Regions from separate parts of the Mesorhizobium sp. WSM4307 genome, predicted to be linked through region 3. Evidence: riboswitches for the same ligand, from Rfam matches in the RefSeq annotation. Region 3 holds a riboswitch; each other region holds the start of a gene.
What was found. A riboswitch is a leader RNA that binds a small molecule or an ion and turns the genes downstream of it on or off. The one in region 3 is predicted to bind thiamine pyrophosphate.
Positions count from the first base shown of each region.

Region 1 (5,303 bases), on a different contig from region 3:
ACGGCCAGTCGACCAGCCGCAGCCTCGCCCAGCCGGAAATGCCGAGCTGCGCGCAGAGCCGTTCGTGGCGCTCGCTCGCCGCGTCATAGGCGGGACGGACGGCCCGCAGCGCGAAAGGCATCGCCATGACAGCGTTGACGGTGACGACCATGACCGGGGCGATGGCAAAGACATCGCCGGCATGGCGCAGCAGGAGGAACCAGCCGGCTCCGATGACGATCGGCGGCACGACCAGCACAAAACCGGCACCGGTATCCGTGGCATGTTCCAGCAGTGTTCGTGGACCGGCGCGGCGGTTCAACGCGAGTGCCCGCCGCGCCATGGTCAGCGCCAGCGACAGCATCACCGAAAGCAGCGCCGACAGGAAAGCCAGCACCGCACTGGTCAGCGTCGCCTGCCGGACTGTGGCCTCGCCGGCGAGCCGGCCGAGATCGGCGCCCAAGCCTGCCGAGACGGTCGCGGCCATCGGTCCGACAACGAACAGCAGCGCCAGCACGATGAGCACGGCGTTGAGTGACGCCTCCGTCGTATTGACGGAGAGATAACGGCGCGCCGCCACCGGCAGGTTGGTGTCGCCGACGACATTGGCGCCAAGCCGCGTCAATGCCAGCACCATGACAAAGGTCAGCGCGATCTGCAGCAAGGTCAGGGCGACCGCCCGCGCCGGGTCGAAATCGAAGCGCAGTGCCTGGTAGATGCCGACCTCCAGCGTCGTCGCGGCCGGGCCGCCGCCGAGCGTCAACACGATGGTGAAGGAGGTGATGCAGAGCATGAAGACCAGCCCGGCGACACCCGGCAGAGCGGCGCGCAGCGTCGGCCATTCGATCAGCCGGAAGGCCGGCCGCGCCGCCATGCCGAGCTGGCTTGCCAGCCGCCACTGGTCGGCGGGAATCGTCTGCAGCGCCTCGAGGAACAGGCGGGTCGCTAACGGCAGATTGAAGAAGACGTGGGCCACGAGAATGCCGGACAAGCCATAGATCCCTGGCCAACCCTGGCCGCCGACGGCGCTGAACAGGCCGGCGAAATAGCCGGCACGGCCGTACAGCGCCAGTATGCCGAGCGCCGCGACGATCGCCGGCAGTGCCAGCGGCACGGCGAAGAGCTGCAGGATGAAGGCGCGGCCGAAGAAACGCGGATGCCGCGACAGGGCGCGCGCCACGAACAGCGCCGGGATGACCGAAAACAGGGTCGAGAGGGTGGCCTGCCAGAGTGTGAAGCGCACGACGCGAAGCAGATAAGGATCGAAGGCCGCCCAGGCTCCCGAGAAATCATGGGCGCCTTCGACAAGCAGACCCGCGAATGCGCCGCCGATCAGCAGCGTGATCGCGCCGAGCGCAATGATGCCAGCGCTGACGCGGGGATCAGCGCGTTGCACGATCGACCGCCAGTCTCCGCATAGCGACACTTATAGAAGGTTGCGTTCCTTGGCGCCCCCCTCTGTCCTGCCGGACATCTCCCCCACAAGGGGGGAGATTGGCTGTTTCAGCGCCTCGCTCATACCTATAGCGTCGGCGATTGGCGAAATCACCGATAGCATTCGATCTCCCCCCTTGTGGGGGAGATGTCCGGCAGGACAGAGGGGGGCGCCGTAGAGCACTCATCTTTCGATCATATGGCCAAACTATTTGCTCATCACCGCCAGCCATTCATCCACCCAGGCCTTGCGGTTGGCGGCGACCTCCTCGGGGCTGAACAGCAGGGTCTTGGCCGGCTTGACCAGTTTGTCGAAGGCCGGGTTGAGCGGCTTGTCGGTCTTGCCTGCCGGGAACATCCAGTTGGTCTCGGGAATGGCATCCTGGAATTTCGGCCCGGTCATAAAGGCGATGAATTTTGCAGCCAGCGGGTTCTTGGCTCCGGTCGTGGTGATGCCGGCGACCTCGATCTGCAGATATTCGCCTTCCTCGAAGGAAGCGGCCTGGTAGCGCTCCGTGTTCTCGGCGACCATGTGATAGGCCGGCGAGGTCGTGTAGGACAGCACCATCGGCGCCTCGCCCTTGGTGAACAGGCCATAGGCCTCGCTCCAGCCCGGCGTCACGGTCAGCACCTTCGTCTTGAGCTTGGCCCAGGCTTCCGGCGCCTTGTCGCCATAGACCGACTTCACCCACAACAGCAGGCCGAGACCCGGCGTCGAGGTGCGCGGATCCTGGATGACGATCTTGTCGTCGGCACTGCCTTCGACCAGTTCCTTCAGGCTCTTCGGCGGCGTTTTCAGTTTTTCGGTGTCATAGACGACGGCGAAGTAGCCGTAGTCGAAGGGAACAAAAGTATCGTCGCTCCAGCCACCCGGCACGTTGACATCGGAGACCGCGCCATGCGGGGCAAACAACCCGCTAGCCTTGGCATCGGCGGTGAGATTGGTGTCGAGGCCGAGCACGATATCGGCCTTGGTCGACGCGCCTTCGAGCTTGACGCGGTTCAGCAGGGCCACACCATCGGCGACCGAGACGAACTCGACGTCGCAGCCGCATTCGGCCTCGAATTCCTTCTTCACCACCGGGCCTGGGCCCCAGTCGGCGGTGAAGCTCTCATAGGTGTAGACGGTGAGCTTGTCCTTGGCCAAGGCCGGCCCGGACAGCGCCACGGCCATGGTCGAGACAAGAGCGTATAAAAGCGTGCGCATCGGCGCCTCCTTCGTTCGAATTGAAAGGAATTGAGGCGTCGGACTATCCGAAACGTCTAATCCCTCCGCCGGTACAAACCGGATCAGGTTCAGCGGGTTGGCGAGACTGCCTCTCAGCCGGTCCGCGAAGATCGCGTCCGGCACCCCGTTAGAGCGTTTTGACACATAGGCCGGGTCGGGGAACCGCGCAAGTGGCAGTTTGCCGGCCTTCCGTTTCCGCTGCCGGGCTGGTACAGGCCACCAGATATGAGCACATTCACCATTCTGCTTGGCGGCGATCTCATCCGCACGCCCCGGCTCGACCGCCAGGTCGGAGGCTCGCGCGTCATTGCCGCCGACGCCGGCATCGGCCATGCGCGGCTGCTGGGCCTGATCCCGGAACTGTGGGTCGGCGATTTCGATTCCGTGCCGGCCGACCTGCCTGACGATCTCGCCGCGGTGCCCCGCCAGACCTTCCCGCGAGAGAAGGACAAGACCGACGGTGAACTGGCTATTGCCGCAGCCATCGAGCGTGGCGCGACCAGCCTGGTGCTGGCGGGCGCGTTCGGCGGCAAGCGCGCCGACCACGCTTTCCTGCATCTGGCGCTCGCCCTGCGCCTGGCCGAGGCCGGAATGGAGGTGCTGTTGACCAGCGGCGCCCAGGAAGGCGTACCCTTGGCGTTGGGAACGGCTGGCTTCGACTATGCCGACGGCACGCTGTTTTCGATCCTCGGCTTTTCCGAGCTTGTCGGCCTGACCGTCACTGGCGCCAAATGGCCGCTCGACCAGGTCGAGGTGGCCTTCGGTTCGTCGCTGACCATTTCCAACGAGGTCAAGGGCCGCCTCGAAATCGCGCTCGGCCACGGCCGCGCGCTGCTGCTCGCGCATCCGTATCCACTACCTGAAAGCTGACATGGCCCCGCCCCTTCTCAATCTCGACGGGATAAAACTGACCTTTGGCGGCACACCGCTGCTCGACGGCGCTGCCTTGACCGCTTCGGCTGGTGACAAGATCGCGCTGGTCGGCCGCAACGGGTCCGGCAAGTCGACGCTGCTCAAGATCGCCGCCGGCCTGATCGAGCCGCAGGATGGCGAGGTGTTCCGCCAGCCCTCGGCAACCGTCCGCTATCTGCCGCAGATGCCCGACATGGAAGGTTTCGCCACCGTGCGCGCCTATGTCGAGGCGGGGCTTGGGCCAGCCGACGATCCTTATCGCGCCTCCTATCTGATGGAGCATCTTGGTCTCACCGGCGAGGAACGGCCGGGCGATCTCTCAGGCGGCGAGGCCAGACGCGCAGCCCTGGCCCGTGTCATGGCGCCGGAGCCTAATATTCTGTTGCTTGACGAGCCGACCAACCATCTTGACCTGTCGGTCATCGAATGGCTGGAAGAAGAGCTCGTGCGCACCTCCTCGGCGCTCATCGTCATCTCGCACGACCGCCGTTTCCTTGAGCGCGTGTCGCGCGCCACCGTCTGGCTGGACCGTGGCCAGACCCGCAGGCTGGACAAGGGCTTTGGCCATTTCGAGGAATGGCGCGACCAGGTGCTGGAAGAGGAAGAGCGCGAGCAGCACAAGCTTGGCCGCCAGATCGTGCGCGAGGAGCACTGGCTGCGCTATGGCGTGACCGCACGCCGCAAGCGCAACATGCGCCGCTTGGGCGAGCTGCAGACCATGCGCCAGCGTTTCCGCGGCCATGGCGGCGCCGAAGGCACCGCGACCATGGTGGCGAGCGACGCCGCCGAATCCGGCAAGCTGGTGATCGAAGCCAAGAACATCGAGAAGAGCTTTGGCGACCTCACCGTGGTCAAGGGCTTCTCGACCCGCATCCAGCGCGGCGACCGCGTCGGCCTCGTCGGACCGAATGGCGCCGGCAAGACGACGCTTTTGAAGATGCTGACCGGCGAATTGGCGCCGGATGCCGGCTCGGTGCGGCTCGGCACCAATCTGGAAATCGCCACGCTCGACCAGAAGCGCGAGGCGGTCGATCCGCAGGAGACGCTGGCGCAGTACCTCACCGACGGGCGTGGCGAGAATCTGGTCATCAATGGCGAGCAGCGCCATGTCGTCTCCTACATGAAGGATTTCCTGTTCAAGCCGGAGCAGGCCCGCACACCGGTGCGCGAACTGTCCGGCGGCGAGCGGGCGCGGCTGATCCTGGCGCGCGTGCTGGCACGGCCGGCGAACCTCCTGGTGCTCGATGAGCCGACCAACGATCTCGACATGGAAACACTGGAACTGCTGCAGGAACTGGTCGCCGGCTTCGCCGGCACCGTCATCCTGGTCAGCCACGACCGCGATTTTCTCGACCGCACCGTGACCAGCATCATCGCGCCGGACGGCGGCGGCCGCTGGATCGAATATGCCGGCGGCTATTCCGACATGCTGGCGCAGCGCGGCGGCACCAGGCTCGACGACCGCAAGGCGCGCGCCAGGGCTGAAGCCGCCGATGCGCCGGCGACGGACAGGAGCGAACCGGCAGCTCCGAAAGGGCCAGCGAAGAAACTGTCGTTCAAGCAGAAATTCGCCCTGGAATCGCTGCCCAAGAAGATCGAGGCGGTGACCGCGTCGATCTCGCGGCTGGAGAACAACATCGCCGACCCGGGCTATTACGAGCGCGATCCGGCCTCCTTCCAGAAAACCATCGCCGCCCTCGACAAGGAGCGCGCAACGCTGGCCGCGCTCGAGGAAGAGTGGCTGGAACTG
Region 1 is NZ_VFTB01000017.1:123,060-128,362, reverse strand. Features, by position in the region: gene thiP (thiamine/thiamine pyrophosphate ABC transporter permease) at 1-1,375, opposite strand, end outside; gene thiB (thiamine ABC transporter substrate binding subunit) at 1,622-2,620, opposite strand; TPP riboswitch at 2,664-2,778, opposite strand; gene FJV83_RS32500 (thiamine diphosphokinase) at 2,867-3,511, shown strand; gene FJV83_RS32495 (ABC-F family ATP-binding cassette domain-containing protein) at 3,513-5,303, shown strand, end outside.
Region 1: linked by a shared signal. The riboswitch ahead of thiB (thiamine ABC transporter substrate binding subunit) and the one ahead of thiC (phosphomethylpyrimidine synthase ThiC) in region 3 are both predicted to bind thiamine pyrophosphate.

Region 2 (5,303 bases), on a different contig from region 3:
GGCTGGCGATCTGCGCGTTCCTCTGCATCGTCACCGTGTCGGGCGCCTATGCTGCGCTGCGCTGGACGGGCTGCAATGTGCGGGGGCGCTTGGACGCCGTCTGCTGGCCGGCGGAGCCGATCGCGGACGAGGCCGAGGCGGTCTGGCACGCGGCGGCGCCCGGCCGGCTCGACATTGTCGGCGGCGATACCCAGGTGGCCTTGCTGGCTGGCCTCAATGCCTATGACAAGCCGTCGATCTTCACCGATCTTGACACCCGGTTGGCGCCCTGGATCACCAGGCAGCGCTTGCGCGACCACGGCATGCTGATGGTTTGGCGAGGACATGGCGTGCCGCCGCAGTTGCGGACATGGCTGGGCAACCTCCCGGTCAAGACCGTTCTTTTCAATTGGTCGCGCACGGCGCCGCCTTTGGCAATCAGCTTTGCTGCCATTCCGCCGGGCACGCTCTATCCGCAGCTTGCCGTCGACAGCCCGACCCAGTATCCGCCCAACTGAAACGGTTCGATCCCCGATCGCGTCGTGATATCGTTCGTTCATGGCCGCGTTGTTTCCACGCGACTGGACGAAGCGGACGACAATGCCCATCTATTGGGAAATCCAATTTTATCTGCGCAATTCCGGGCGGGAAACGCTCGCATGAGCTGGAATTGCTTTTTGAGGAGACGTGACATGGCGACTTCGACCGAACGCGCAGTGCTTGCCGGTGGCTGTTTCTGGGGCATGCAGGATCTGATACGGCGCTATCCCGGCGTCATCTCCACGCGCGTCGGCTATAGTGGCGGCGATGTGCCCAACGCCACCTATCGCAACCACGGCACCCATGCCGAAGCCATCGAGATCAATTTCGATCCGGCCGTGATCAGCTATCGCACGCTGCTGGAGCGCTTTTTCCAGATCCACGACCCGACGACGCGCAACCGCCAGGGCAATGATGTCGGGTTGAGCTACCGTTCGGCGATCTACTATACGAGCGACGAGCAGAAGCGCGTCGCCGAAGATACCATTGCCGATGTCGATGCCTCCGGCCTGTGGCCAGGCAAGGTCGTCACGGAAGTCGCGCCGGCCGGTGCCTTCTGGGATGCCGAGCCCGAACATCAGGACTATCTGGAGAAATATCCAAACGGCTACACCTGCCACTTCGTCAGGCCGGGCTGGAAGCTGCCGGTTCGCGAGAAGGCCGCATCCTAACGATTGGGCAAACGCATCGTTGGGAATGATATCGAAAAGCCGCTGGATGTCCGGCGGCTTTTTCAGTTTGGGCAATCACTTACTTGCCGCAGTTGTTGTCGTTCACGGTGGGGGCCGTCGCGTTGCCGTTGGCATCGGACTGCGCGCCTTGCGGATTGGTCGGGCAATTGCGATCCGCATCGGAGTTCATGTCGCCCGGCGCGATGGTCGTGCTGTTGGTAATTGCCGGATCGACCGTATCGGGCGAAGCCGGCGTGCTCGGGTCTACAGTCACTGACCGGCCGCTGCCGCCGGACCCATCCATGCCGTTTGCGGTGTTGCTGGTGCAACGCTTTTGGCCCGGTGCGCTGAAAAAACGGCTTTCCCTTCCGTTCGAATGGTGCTTTAACGCGCTCATCCACAGGGGTGCTCCGTACGGTCGGGGCTGAGACGGGGGCGGCAAGCCCACAGACCCTAGAAGCTGATCTGGGTAATACCAGCGGAGCGAGGCGGGCGATGTTTTCAGGCGCACAGATTTCCCTTTATCCCATGGCCGACGATTTCGTCGGTGTCATCTTGGGCGCGCTCGGCGCGCTCGACCCCTACCGGGACAGGCTCCGTATCGAGACCGACGACATCTCGACCTTGCTGGTCGGGCCACCCGAAGTGTTGTTCCCGGCGCTGCGCGACCTGTTCGTGGCGGCGGCGCGGAGCGGCAAGCATTGCGTGCTGTCGGCCGCCATTTCGCGCGGCTGTCCCGGCGAGCCGGACGATCCGATCTGCCGCTCCGACGCGTTTGGCGGGCCTGTCGGGCCGCTCGGGCCGCGCAAGGAAGCCGCCATCACCGCCGTGCGCAATGCTGCTGCCACCGGCCAGCCGGCGGCGGCGCAATTCTCGCTCTATGTGATGGGCACCGGCGACCACATGGATGAGATCTATGGCTGCATCGATTTCCTGAAACGGTCCGGCGTCTACGATCGCTCCAAGAACTTCTGCACCAAACTGCGCGGCGATACCGGCGCGATCTTTTCGGCGCTGAATGAAGCCTTCTGCCGCTTCGGGCCGGGCGCCGGCCACGTAACCCTTGACGTCACGGTTTCCGCCAACAGCCCCACCGCTGTCTGAACAGAACGCGCCTTCGTCGCGCGGCCGTCAAGGTTATCCTCTCGTGGTCTCATCGTCGTCAAGCCGCCCGCGGCAGCTCGCGGGTCTCTTCGCCAAGGCAGCACCGGCCGTGATGTCGGTCGGGTTGCTGCTCGTGGCCTGGGAACTCTACGCAAATTATTCCGGCATCAAACCGACGATCCTGCCGGCGCCGTCGCGCGTCTTCGAACAGGCAATGCTCAATCGCGAGGCGCTGATCGACAACGCCATTCCCACCATCCGCGCCACGCTGATCGGCTTTGCCTGCTCGCTCGGCGCCGCTTTCGCGCTGTCTATGCTGGTCGACTTCTTCCAGCCGCTGCGGCGGGCGCTGTTTCCTGTCTTCATCGTCAGCCAGACCTTGCCGCTGGTGGCCATCGCGCCGCTGGTGGTGCTGTGGTTCGGCTTCGGTTTGACGCCAAAGATCATGCTGGTGGCGCTGGTCACCTTCTTCCCGATGCTGGTGGCTCTGGTGCAGGGCTACGAGGCGACCGAGGTGGAGATCGGTCAGATGCTGCGCGCCATGGGGGCAGGGTGCTGGCGTGTCTTCGTGCTGGCGCGGCTGCCTTCGGCACTGCCGTATTTCTTCGCCGGCCTGCGGATATCCATCACCTATGCCGTGGTCGGCGCCATCTTCGCCGAATATGCCGGTGCGGCCAAGGGACTAGGCATCTACATGCTCAACGCCAAGAACAATTTCCGCCCCGATCTGGTGCTGGCCGCGGTCGGCGTCAGTGCCGCACTCACGCTGATCCTGTTTGGGCTGACGGCGCTCTTGCAGCGCCTCGCCATGCCCTGGGAACGGATCGACCGCCAGCCGGCAGGGAAGGGGCCGGGGCGATGAGCCGGCTCGAATTGCGGCATGTGCGCAAGGCGTTTGGCGGCCTCGACGTGCTCGCCGACATTTCGCTCAGCGTCGGTGCCGGCGAATTCGTCTCGATCCTTGGGCCTTCGGGTGCCGGCAAGTCGACGCTGTTCCAGCTTCTGACGGGTGCCGAGCATGGCGAAGGCGAGATGTTGTTCGACGACACGCCGCTCGACGACCATGGCCGGCATTTCGCATTCATGCCGCAGCGCGACGCCCTGATGCCGTGGCGGCGCATCCTCGACAACACGACACTCGGGCTGGAAGTGCAAGGCGTCGGACGCCAGGCGGCGCGTGCGCGGGTCGCGCCGCTGCTTGCCGAGTTCGGGCTCGCCGGCTTCGAGCGGCATTTTCCGGCACAGCTTTCCGGCGGCATGCGCCAGCGCGCGGCGCTTTTGCGCACCGTGGTGCAGGAGCGCGACATGCTTTTGCTCGACGAGCCGTTTGGCGCGCTCGACGCACTGACCCGCGCGGCCATGCAGCGCTGGCTCGAGCAGATGTGGCGGCATCATCGCTGGACGGCGCTGCTGATCACCCACGATGTGCGCGAGGCGGTGTTCCTGTCCGACCGCATCTATGTGCTGTCGGCGCGCCCGGCCCGTGTGTTGCGCGAGATCACGGTGCCCTTGCCGCGTCCGCGCGATCCGACCGGCGCCACCGCGCAACAGGCCGGCGCACTCGAGGCCGAGATCCTCGACATCTTGCTCAACCCCCAACCATCCAAAGGACATGACCATGACTGATCTGACACGCCGGCAGGCTTTGCTGCTCACCCTTGCCAGCGGTCTTCCGCTGATCGCCGGAGCGAGCCGTGTCTTCGCCGCGACGCAAAAAATCACCGTCGCGCTGGACTGGACTGTCAACACCAACCACATCGGGCTGTTCGTCGCCCGCGACAAGGGATTTTACCGCGAGGCCGGCCTCGAGGTCGACATTTTGCCCTACAGTAATACCGGCGCCGGCACGCTCGTCGCCAACCGCGTTGCCGATTTCGGCATCAACGGCACCATCAGCCTGTTCACCCAGAAGACCGCCGGGGCCGACTTGAAGGCCGTCTACGCCGTGGTGCAGTCGGAGACCGGCCGCGTGGTCTTCAATGCGGCGCGCAGCGAGATCAAAAGTCCGAAGGACCTTGACGGCCTGACCTATGGCGGTTTCGGCAGCGCCTGGGAAAACGCACTGATCTCGACCATCATCCGCCACGACGGCGGCAAGGGCAATTTCGAAACGGTGACGCTCGGCACTTCCGCCTATGAAGCGCTGGCCAATGGCTCTGTCGACTTCACGCTCGAGGTCTCGACCTGGGAGGGCGTCGAGGCCGAACTCAAAGGCATCAAGCAGCGCAGCTTCGTCTATGCCGACTACGGCGTGCCCGACGAGCATACGACGCTGATCTCCTCGAGCGAAGCCTATCTCGAAGCAAACCCGGCACTGGCGTCGGCTTTTATTCAGGCAACGGGGCGCGGTTATCAGTTCACCGTCGATCATCCAGCCGAAGCCGCAGCGCTGCTGATCGCCGCCAACAAGGATGCCTTGACCAATCCGGCGTTGATCGAGGCGTCGCTGAAGGCGCTGATCGACGGGCATTATCTGCGCGCGAAGAACGGCGCCATCGGCACGATGGATCCGGCCAAGATGGACGCCATCGGCGACTATCTCTTCAAAGCGGGAATCTTGCGCGACGCTGATGGTAAGATCCTGACGCAGCGCCCTGATTTCACGAAGTATTTCGTAAATCTGAATTTGGGATGAGGCTGGACAAGCATCACCCGGTAGCGGACGGCCTGTTCCGTTAGGTTCGCATGCGGGGGGCGTCCCGCACCCGCATGCTTTCGCAGGAGTTGTCCCGTTTGATGCCGATCCGATCGTCCCGGTTAACCCCCCGGCAATGGTTGCGTGCAATGGTCGCTTCGAGGGATCATCGGGGTGTTTGCGTTGCTCACGTCAAAAAGTGAAGCGTTTTCGCATAATAATGAGGGCGGATTTTTCTCCGCGGCGCGAAAGCGTGACATACTGGTCGATCTGCGCGAAGGCTTTTTTCGCCTCTGTGCCCTGGCCTGCGCGGGGCTGTTCGTCTATCGCGGCATGTCCCAGCTCGTGGAGGACCCGACCCGGATCAACGCCGC
Region 2 is NZ_VFTB01000004.1:31,071-36,373, forward strand. Features, by position in the region: gene FJV83_RS10215 (glycosyltransferase family 39 protein) at 1-497, shown strand, start outside; gene msrA (peptide-methionine (S)-S-oxide reductase MsrA) at 672-1,190, shown strand; gene FJV83_RS10225 (hypothetical protein) at 1,270-1,587, opposite strand; TPP riboswitch at 1,582-1,695, shown strand; gene FJV83_RS10230 (YkoF family thiamine/hydroxymethylpyrimidine-binding protein) at 1,686-2,294, shown strand; gene FJV83_RS10235 (ABC transporter permease) at 2,338-3,156, shown strand; gene FJV83_RS10240 (ABC transporter ATP-binding protein) at 3,153-3,920, shown strand; gene FJV83_RS10245 (ABC transporter substrate-binding protein) at 3,913-4,929, shown strand; gene FJV83_RS10250 (isoprenylcysteine carboxylmethyltransferase family protein) at 5,263-5,303, shown strand, end outside.
Region 2: linked by a shared signal. The riboswitch ahead of FJV83_RS10230 (YkoF family thiamine/hydroxymethylpyrimidine-binding protein) and the one ahead of thiC (phosphomethylpyrimidine synthase ThiC) in region 3 are both predicted to bind thiamine pyrophosphate.

Region 3 (5,303 bases):
GGAATCAAACCATGAATGCCCTCGTCATCTGCTCCGGCGGATTGGACTCTGTTTCGCTCGCTCACAAGGTGGCGACCGAACAGAAACTCATTGGCCTGCTTTCGTTCGATTACGGCCAGAGGCACAAAAAGGAACTTGGCTTTGCCTCTATCTGCGCCAAACGGCTGGGTGTTCGGCACCAGATCGTCGATATCCGCGATGTCGGCCGGAACCTGAGCGGCTCGGCGCTGACTGATAGTGTGGACGTGCCCGACGGGCACTATGCCGAAGACTCCATGAGGATCACGGTGGTGCCGAACAGGAACGCCATCATGCTGGCTATTGCCTTCGGGGTTGCCGCCGCGCAGAAGGCCGATGCGGTGGCCACTGCCGTCCACGGCGGAGATCATTTCATCTATCCCGATTGCCGGCCCGCTTTTATCGATGCCTTTCAGACGATGCAAAACCATGCGCTCGCAGGCTACGCCGATATCCGCCTTTACGCTCCCTATGTGAATATGTCGAAGGCCGACATCGTCAGCGAGGGGACAAAGTACGCCACACCGTTCGAAGCGACGTGGTCCTGCTACAAGGGCGGCGCACGTCATTGCGGTCGCTGCGGGACATGCATCGAACGGCGTGAGGCATTCGACCTGGCCGGCATTGCCGACCCGACAGATTATGAGGACGCGGACTTCTGGCACCACGCTATCCAGACAAGGAGCGCGTGATGTTCCGCATTACCAAAGAGTTCCATTTCTCGGCCTCACATCAGCTCACCTCCTTGCCACCCGATCATCAGTGCGCGCGCCTACACGGCCACAATTACATCGTCGTAGTGGAGCTTTCAGGTGGCGAACTGGACGAACATGGCTTTGTGCGCGACTACCAAGACGTGGCGGCGCTCAAGCACTACATCGATGGGACGTTCGACCATCGGCATCTTAACGACGTCCTGGGGCATGACCGTGTCACGGCGGAATGTCTGGCCAGGCACTTCTACGACTGGTGCAAAGTGCGGCTCCCACAAACCTCCGCCGTGCGGGTGAGCGAGACGCCGAAAACCTGGGCGGAATACCGGCCATGACTTACGCAATGCAGCCCGGAATCCGCGTGAGCGAGATTTTTGGGCCGACCATTCAGGGCGAAGGCATGCTGATCGGCTTGCCCACGGTGTTCGTAAGAACAGGCGGGTGCGATTATCGCTGTTCCTGGTGCGACAGCCTGCATGCGGTAGACAGTCGCTTCCGCCATGATTGGGAGATGATGTCAACCGGTGCAGTCTGGCAAAAGGTCATTGCGCTTTCCGGCGGTCAGCCCGTGATGGTGTCGCTGTCGGGCGGCAATCCGGCCATTCAACCGCTTGGCGCGCTGATCGACCACGGGCATAGTGAGGGCTACCGCTTTGCATTGGAAACCCAAGGCTCGGTGCCTAAGGAATGGTTCGCGGATCTCGACGTGCTGGTGCTCAGCCCCAAGCCACCCTCAAGCGAAATGACGACAGATTGGGCCGCGTTCGACACCTGCGTCGAGGCGGCGCTGGATAAGCCGCGGATGGCGCTCAAGCTCGTCGTCTTCGACGATGACGACTATGCCTATGCCAAAGACGCCGCGGCGCGCTATCCGCAACTACCCGTCTATCTGCAGCCTGGCAATCACACGCCGCCGCGTCCCGGTAACGAAGACGCGTTGATCGACATGGCCGGTGTGATGAAACGCATGGAATGGCTGGTCGAAAAGGTGACCCGTGACAGGTGGTTCGAGGCTCGTGTACTGCCGCAACTTCATGTTCTGCTTTGGGGAAACAAACGGGGCGTCTAGCCCACGCGGCCGATGACGTAAGACGGACATCCAGTTGTCGGCAGCAACGTCGGTCCAAGAAAGCCCGAAAATGCCGTGCTGGAAAAGGTTTCGAATCCGCATGCCTGTCGTGGGTGCTTCGCGCTCCTCTAGGCGTGACTTGCTCTCGACACGTGCGCGCGCTTCCCCAGGGTTGATTGGTCGCCGATCGCCGCCTCGGGCCGAATGCGCTTGACAAGATAGCGCAGGCCCGTTCAACCTAGGGCATTCACCAGGGGAGTCCCGGCAAGGGGCTGAGATACTGCTGGCTTTCGCGGCGCAGTGACCCGTTGAACCTGATCCAGTTCATACTGGCGTAGGGACGGTGCAAGCGCTTTGCGGGAGTTTACGCCCGAGGTCCTGTTTCGGCAGGTCGAGCAAAGCGTCTTTTCATCCTTCCGGCACAGAACTGGGTCTCCAATGCATGAGCAAAGGAGCCTCACGATGAATGCCCTCACCCCCGCCGTGTCGACGGGACCACTGCCCGCCTCGCGGAAAATCCACAAGCCCGGCGTCCTCTACCCGCAGATCAGGGTGCCGATGCGCGAGATTTCCGTCCATCCGACGGCCGGCGAACCGCCCGTCACCGTCTACGATCCGTCCGGCCCCTACACCGATCCATCAGTCGAAACCAGCATCGAAAAAGGCCTTGCCCGGCTTCGCCACGAATGGGTCACGGCGCGTGGCGATGTCGAAGCCTATGACGGCCGCCACGTCCGGCCGGAAGACAATGGATTCGCCACCGGCGAGCGCCTGACACCGGAATTTCCGATACGCAATCGGCCGCTCAAGGCCAAGCAGGGCAAGGCGGTGACCCAACTTGCCTATGCGCGCGCCGGCATCATCACGCCAGAAATGGAGTTCGTAGCCATCCGCGAGAATCTCGGCCGCGAGGTGATGCGCGGCAAGCTGCAACGCGACGGCGAAGCCTTCGGCGCGGCGATCCCAGATTTCGTCACACCCGAATTCGTGCGCGACGAGGTGGCGCGCGGACGCGCAATCATTCCCGCCAACATCAATCATCCCGAGAGCGAGCCGATGATCATCGGTCGCAATTTTCTGGTCAAGATCAACGCCAACATCGGCAACTCGGCTGTCACATCATCGATGGCCGAAGAGGTCGAAAAAATGGTCTGGGCGATCCGCTGGGGCGCGGACACGGTGATGGACCTGTCGACCGGCCGCAACATCCACAACATCCGCGACTGGATCGTGCGCAATGCGCCGGTGCCGATCGGTACGGTGCCGCTCTATCAGGCGCTGGAAAAGGTCAACGGCATCGCCGAGGACCTGAACTGGGAGGTCTACCGCGACACGCTGATCGAGCAGGCCGAGCAAGGCGTCGACTATTTCACCATCCACGCCGGCGTGCGGCTGCACTACATACCGCTGACCGTCGACCGGGTCACGGGCATCGTCTCGCGCGGCGGCTCGATCATGGCCAAATGGTGCCTGCACCATCACCGGGAGAGCTTCCTCTACGAGCATTTCGAGGAGATCTGCGACATCGCCAGAGCCTATGACGTCTCCTTCTCGCTCGGCGACGGCCTTCGTCCCGGTTCAATCGCCGATGCGAACGACGCGGCGCAATTCGCCGAACTGGAAACACTTGGAGAACTCACCAAGATTGCCTGGGCAAAGGACTGCCAGGTGATGATCGAAGGCCCGGGCCATGTCCCCATGCACAAGATCAAGCAGAACATGGACAAGCAGCTCGCAGTGTGCGGCGAGGCGCCCTTCTATACGCTTGGACCGCTGACGACCGACATTGCGCCGGGCTATGACCACATCACCTCAGGCATCGGCGCTGCCATGATCGGCTGGTTCGGCACCGCAATGCTCTGCTATGTCACGCCCAAGGAACATCTTGGCCTTCCTGATCGCAACGATGTCAAGATTGGCGTGATCACCTACAAGATCGCCGCCCATGCCGCCGACCTGGCGAAGGGCCATCCGGCAGCAAAAGTCAGGGATGATGCCCTTTCCCGCGCGCGCTTCGAGTTCCGCTGGGAGGACCAGTTCAACCTGTCGCTCGATCCCGAAACGGCTCGATCCTTCCACGACCAGACCTTGCCCAAGGTGGCACACAAGGTGGCACATTTCTGCTCGATGTGCGGGCCGAAATTCTGCTCCATGCGTATCTCTCACGACATCCGCGCCGAGGCACAGAAAGAGGGCATGGCGGCAATGGCGGCGAAATATCGCGAAGGCGGCGATCTCTATATGCCTGCTGACGAGACCGGCATCCCGCTCATGCCGCAGGCGCCGGAACCGTCATGAGGGTGCTGGTCAAAGGGGCCGGCGTCGCCGGCCTCACCGCCGCCTTCGAACTCGCCGCCCGCGGCGCGACGGTCACTGTTTTCGAGACAGGGCCTACCCTTGGCGGCAGTGCGTCGTGGTTCGCCGGCGGCATGCTGGCGCCATGGTGCGAGCGCGAAAGCGCCGAGCAGTCCGTGCTCGACCTCGGGCGCAACGCCGCGGACTGGTGGGATGCGGCGACGCCTGACCAGGTGACACGGGCAGGAACACTGGTCGTGGCCGCGCCGCGCGATGCGGGCGAGCTCGACCGGTTCGCCAGCCGCACCTCGGGTCATCGTTGGATCAATGAAGAGGAAATCGCGCAGCTGGAGGCCGACTTCGCCGGTCGATTCCGGCGCGGGCTGTTCTTCCCCGATGAGGCTCATCTCGACCCACGCCACGCGATCGCAGCCCTTCATGACAAGCTCGCCGCCATGGGTGTCGAATTCCACTTCGGCACCGACGCCCAGCATGTTTCCGGTTTCGATCGTCAGATCGACTGCACGGGGATGGCAGCAGCCGATGACAGGCTGCGCGGCGTTCGCGGCGAGATGCTGGTCCTGCGCACGCCTGAGATCGCGCTGTCGCGCCCGGTCCGGCTGCTGCATCCGCGCTTTCCGCTCTACGTGGTGCCGCGCACCGACCACCGTTTCATGGTTGGCGCGACGATGATTGAAAGCCAGTCCGCCGGGCCGGTCACGGCGCGCTCCATGATGGAGCTTCTGAGCGCCGCCTATGCCCTCCATCCGGCCTTTGGCGAGGCCGAGATCGTTGAAACCGGTGTCGGCGTCCGTCCAGCCTTTCCCGACAATCTGCCGCGTGTAGAGGCGTGCGGAAGAACCGTCGCAATCAACGGGCTTTATCGCCATGGCTTTCTTCTTGCGCCCGCCATGGCGCGGCTGGCGGCCGAAATTGTCTTCAGTCACCACAAACCCGTGGAGCTTGCTCATGAAACTGATGGTCAACGGCAAAGCGCATGAGGTTGCCGCCACCACGCTGGCGGAGCTGCTTGCTGCGCTCGACTATGAGGGCGATTGGCTCGCCACTGCCGTCAACAGCGACCTCGTGCACAAAGCCAACCGGGCGGAATTCCAGTTGAGCGACGGCGACCGGATCGAAATCCTCTCACCCATGCAGGGAGGCTAGACCATGTTCGAGCTTTATGGAACCGAGCTTCCGTCGCGTCT
Region 3 is NZ_VFTB01000007.1:59,034-64,336, reverse strand. Features, by position in the region: gene queC (7-cyano-7-deazaguanine synthase QueC) at 12-710, shown strand; gene queD (6-carboxytetrahydropterin synthase QueD) at 710-1,066, shown strand; gene queE (7-carboxy-7-deazaguanine synthase QueE) at 1,063-1,800, shown strand; TPP riboswitch at 2,043-2,159, shown strand; gene thiC (phosphomethylpyrimidine synthase ThiC) at 2,263-4,098, shown strand; gene thiO (glycine oxidase ThiO) at 4,095-5,096, shown strand; gene thiS (sulfur carrier protein ThiS) at 5,065-5,262, shown strand; gene FJV83_RS17860 (thiazole synthase) at 5,266-5,303, shown strand, end outside.

Region 4 (5,303 bases), on a different contig from region 3:
GCCTGTCATCGGCCGCTGCCATTCCCATGCAGTCTATCTGACGGGCGAATCCCGAAACAGGCCGGGCGTCGCAGCCGAAGTGGAATTTGACACCCATGGTCGCAAGCTTGTCATGAAGTGCCGCCATCGCCGGGCGTGGGTCGAGGTGAGCCTCGTCGGGGAAGAGCAATCCACGCCGGAAGCGGCCGGCGAGGTCGGGTTCCAGGAGCGCAATTTCGTTTTCATCGACGCGCCGATGCCCTGACGTGCGACTGGCGAACCGGTCAAGCTCACCGGCATCACGCGGCGCGGCCACGACCAATGTCCCGGCCCGTGTCACCTGACCCGACAGCACCGCATCCCACCAGTCGGCAGCATCGCGTCCGAGATCCAGCACCGGCTGCTCCGCGCTTTCGCGCTCGCACCATGGCGCCAGCATGCCGCCGGCGAACCACGACGCGTTGCCACCAAGGCCATGCCGCATCTCGGCGACGGTGACCGTCGCGCCGCGGGCGGCGAGTTCGAAAGCGACGGTGAGGCCGGCAACGCCGGCCCCTTTGACGAGCACCCTCATGATGGTTTGGGAGCCTCTGGCACGACCGGTACGCCAGTCTCGTCCGCCTGCATGTAGAGATCGCCGCCCTCCCGGTATTTTGCCGCCATTGCCGCCATGCCTTCCTTCTGGGCCTCGGCACGGATGTCGTGGGAAATGCGCATGGAGCAGAATTTCGGCCCGCACATCGAACAAAAATGTGCCAGCTTGTGCGCCTCCTTGGGCAAGGTCTGGTCGTGGAAGGACCGTGCGGTTTCGGGGTCGAGCGACAGGTTGAACTGGTCCTCCCAGCGGAACTCGAAGCGCGCGCGCGAAAGGGCATCATCCCTGGTTTTCGCTGCCGGATGGCCCTTCGCCAGATCGGCTGCATGGGCGGCTATCTTGTAGGTGATCACGCCAATCTTGACGTCGTTGCGGTCGGGAAGGCCGAGATGCTCTTTCGGCGTGACGTAGCAAAGCATTGCGGTGCCGAACCAGCCTATCATGGCGGCACCTATCCCTGAGGTGATGTGGTCATAGCCCGGCGCGATGTCGGTCGTCAGCGGCCCCAACGTGTAGAACGGCGCCTCACCGCACACTGCGAGCTGCTTGTCCATGTTCTGCTTGATCTTGTGCATGGGGACATGGCCCGGGCCTTCGATCATCACCTGGCAGTCCTTTGCCCAGGCAATCTTGGTGAGTTCTCCAAGTGTTTCCAGTTCGGCGAATTGCGCCGCGTCGTTCGCATCGGCGATTGAACCGGGACGAAGGCCGTCGCCGAGCGAGAAGGAGACGTCATAGGCTCTGGCGATGTCGCAGATCTCCTCGAAATGCTCGTAGAGGAAGCTCTCCCGGTGATGGTGCAGGCACCATTTGGCCATGATCGAGCCGCCGCGCGAGACGATGCCCGTGACCCGGTCGACGGTCAGCGGGATGTAGTGCAGCCGCACGCCGGCGTGGATGGTGAAATAGTCGACGCCTTGCTCGGCCTGCTCGATCAGCGTGTCGCGGTAGACCTCCCAGTTCAGATCCTCGGCGATGCCGTTGACCTTTTCCAGCGCCTGATAGAGCGGCACCGTACCGATCGGCACCGGCGCATTGCGCACGATCCAGTCGCGGATGTTGTGGATGTTGCGGCCGGTCGACAGGTCCATCACCGTGTCCGCGCCCCAGCGGATAGCCCAGACCATTTTTTCGACCTCTTCGGCCATCGACGATGTGACAGCCGAGTTACCGATGTTGGCGTTGATCTTGACCAGAAAATTGCGACCGATGATCATCGGCTCGCTCTCGGGATGATTGATGTTGGCGGGAATGATTGCGCGCCCGCGCGCCACCTCGTCGCGCACGAATTCGGGTGTGACGAAATCTGGGATCGCCGCGCCGAAGGCTTCGCCGTCGCGTTGCAGCTTGCCGCGCATCACCTCGCGGCCGAGATTCTCGCGGATGGCTACGAACTCCATTTCTGGCGTGATGATGCCGGCGCGCGCATAGGCAAGTTGGGTCACCGCCTTGCCCTGCTTGGCCTTGAGCGGCCGATTGCGTATCGGAAATTCCGGTGTCAGGCGCTCGCCGGTGGCGAATCCATTGTCTTCCGGCCGGACGTGGCGGCCGTCATAGGCTTCGACATCGCCACGCGCCGTGACCCATTCGTGGCGAAGCCGGGCAAGGCCTTTTTCGATGCTGGTTTCGACTGATGGATCGGTGTAGGGGCCGGACGGATCGTAGACGGTGACGGGCGGTTCGCCGGCCGTCGGATGGACGGAAATCTCGCGCATCGGCACCCTGATCTGCGGGTAGAGGACGCCGGGCTTGTGGATTTTCCGCGAGGCGGGCAGTGGTCCCGTCGATACGGCGGGGGTGAGGGCATTCATCGTGAGGCTCCTTTGCTCATGCATTGGAGACCCAGTTCTGTGCCGGAAGGATGAAAAGACGCTTCTGTAGACCTGCTGCAACAGGACCTCGGGCGTAAACTCCCGCAAAGCGCTTGCACCGTCCCTACGCCAGTATGAACTGGATCAGGTTCAACGGGTCACTGCGCCGCGAAAGCCAGCAGTATCTCAGCCCCTTGCCGGGACTCCCCTGGTGAATGCCTTAGGTTGAACGGGCTGACGCTATCTTGTCAAGCGCATTCGGGCGCCTTCGGCCGGTGGCGACGACCGGCGGCCAGCCGGGCGGAGAGCTCGCGCATGCATCGGGGACAAGTCACGCCCCGTAGACCGGGGCTGAATGGCCAAAGCCTCATTCGCTTCGTGAAGGATGGAGAAACTGTATTGGCCATGTGCGCGTATCGACCAAGTAGCTCAGGCGGTCACGGATGTGGTTATTCTGGTCGAAGGTGACGAACGGCCTTGGGGGTCACCTCCTTTAGGATTCAGAGGTTGGAAGACGGCTTCTCGCGATCACGGCCATCAGGAAATACCTGTCTTCGGCTCAACCTCGACATGGCGTCCGATCGACCGCAGATATACAGCTATCTCGTTCATGAGATGATCGCGTTCGCCGTAGATTTCAGCAATCCTACGCAGCTGTGGCTCGACGGCCCTCCGTTGCGCTGGCGTGAAATCAGCATCGCCAAAGACGTATCCCAAGTTGCCAATCGCGCAAATTTTGCAGCCGGCGTCCACAACTGCTTGTACGAATGCCGGAATGTCTTTTTCTTGCATGGTCTTCATGTCGAACCTCTCGTGAATGGCGTGCTTGCGCCCCAATCTGCCTTTTCAGCGTGTCCTCTGGGCGGCGCAAGCCCTGAGCGTGACTGTGCACGGGCAACCTCGACTATCCCATCTGCCACGCTCTTTAGAATCGGTGGGGTCTGGTGATCGCAGGCTGGGCCACTCAAAAGCCTGCAAGAAGAAAGTCATGGCGACCATTGCTCAAGATCGCAAGGGTGCGTGCAAGACCTTCCGTTGGCAGTCATGCACGCTCGCTCAGAGATAGTCCGGCCGCGGAAATTCTCCCTTATTCGTAAGAAAGCTCATTGAGCAACTGGGCATTGAGCAACTGGGTCTCACGTCACGGGTCTCGTGTGCTTCACAGCCGAAAAATAGCCGCCGTGGCAATTCTCGAAAAGTGCAGGCTACCTCGTTAAGGACACTGCGGATGATCGTTCGCGCTTGGCAAAAGCGAACGGATTAGTCTATGGCTCTCGGCAGGGGGGCGAGTTATGCGGCGGGTGCGAATCCTTCAAGTAGGCGATATTCACTATCCGGACTGGCATCCTTCCTCTAGCAACATCGATGCCAAGGATAGCAAGTTCGCTCCGAAAATAACGCAGAAGCTACGCGCGTCTTCGCTGCGTGCCGTCTTGACGAAACTTCGGCGGCTGACGACTTCGAAGCCCTTGGATTCGATCGCCTTCATGGGGGATTTCACGAGCCGTGGCGACAAGACCTTCATTGCTTCGGCATTCCAGCATTTCACGTTGCTCTGCCGCGCACAGGGACGCAGTTCAAAGGCGCTTCCGTTGATATTCGTACCGGGAAATCACGATGTGAACCGTGATGACGCGCGCGAACTTGGACCGACTGAGAAATTCAGCGAAATGGCGAGTTTAGCCGCCCGCTTGGGTTGGCAGACCGTTCCCGTGGACCAACCCGTGCACTTCAGACTTCCGACAGGATCCGCAGGCGCAAACTTCATCCTCGTCAACACAGCGATAGGCAGTTGGGAGCTTCAAAACCTTCCCGCGTTCCTTCGTGATCGTCTCGAGGCACTCAGTCCTTCTACAGAGCCTCTAGATCTCGGCTCGCCGGACATCTCGGGACATTCGCCCGCGACACCTCCCAGCGATCCAGACAAGGAGGCGTCCGACGACGAGTATTACGGTCAGATGGACACGCCATACATCTCGCGTGAGATGCTTGCAGGCCTACAGGAATTGCTCCAGCAGCCCGACATGCGTTACGGCATCATAATCGGCCATCACAATCTGCTGCCACAAAAGACTCCGCGCATTACGCCATACGCGGAGATGCTCAACAGCGGATTTGTCAGAACTCAGCTGCTGCAGGGCAACAAGCCTATCGTCTACCTGCATGGACACATACATGCTGATCCGGTCGAGATCGTCAACGATCCAAGGTTTCCGGACGGCAAATTGATCTGCATCTCAGCACCAGAGATACAGTCAGGTTTCAATGAGCTCGTCTTCTTCACGACCGATCAGGGAGAGCTCGTCGGCATCCGACTTATACCCTACCGCACCAATGTCGCCGACGGGACGGTCATGGAAGGCGAACATTGCTTTATTTCGACCATGTCCAACGGCAAGGCCTTTCTGAACAACGACACGTTTGACCTGCTGCGCCGACTGCGCGACCATGCCACCAGGCGCGGGAATGGGTTACTCTTCTGGGACGAGATCACTGAGATTGCTGCCTCCGCCGAGCTCGGGCTAGATCTGGAAGACTCTCTTCTGATGCTCCAAGCGGCGCGCTTCATCGAGATAGACGGCCTCACCAAGGCAAACTCGGCTTGGCGCATTAAGGTAAGGGACGAATAGCGATGGAGAATCCGTTCGGCCCCAACAGGATCGAGTACGAAAGCCGCCCGATACTGTGGTTCAGTCAGAAGTCGGCGTTGATTTCTGCCGCCGCCAAGCCGGTCTTCGTCGCAGGGACGAGAGGCAGCGGCAAGACCAGCATTCTTCGCTCGCTTTCCACAGTCCATATTCTTGAAGACAAAAGTCTCTCGGACCAAGTCGGCAAGCTCGCTTGGTATGGCGTCTTCTTCCAGCTCAATGAGACATTCTCGCCCCTAATCGACAACGCCGTTCTGAACCTCATTCCGG
Region 4 is NZ_VFTB01000026.1:3,130-8,432, reverse strand. Features, by position in the region: gene thiO (glycine oxidase ThiO) at 1-553, opposite strand, end outside; gene thiC (phosphomethylpyrimidine synthase ThiC) at 550-2,385, opposite strand; TPP riboswitch at 2,489-2,605, opposite strand; gene FJV83_RS35795 (hypothetical protein) at 2,923-3,186, opposite strand; gene FJV83_RS35790 (metallophosphoesterase) at 3,678-5,015, shown strand; gene FJV83_RS35785 (hypothetical protein) at 5,018-5,303, shown strand, end outside.
Region 4: linked by a shared signal. The riboswitch ahead of thiC (phosphomethylpyrimidine synthase ThiC) and the one ahead of thiC (phosphomethylpyrimidine synthase ThiC) in region 3 are both predicted to bind thiamine pyrophosphate.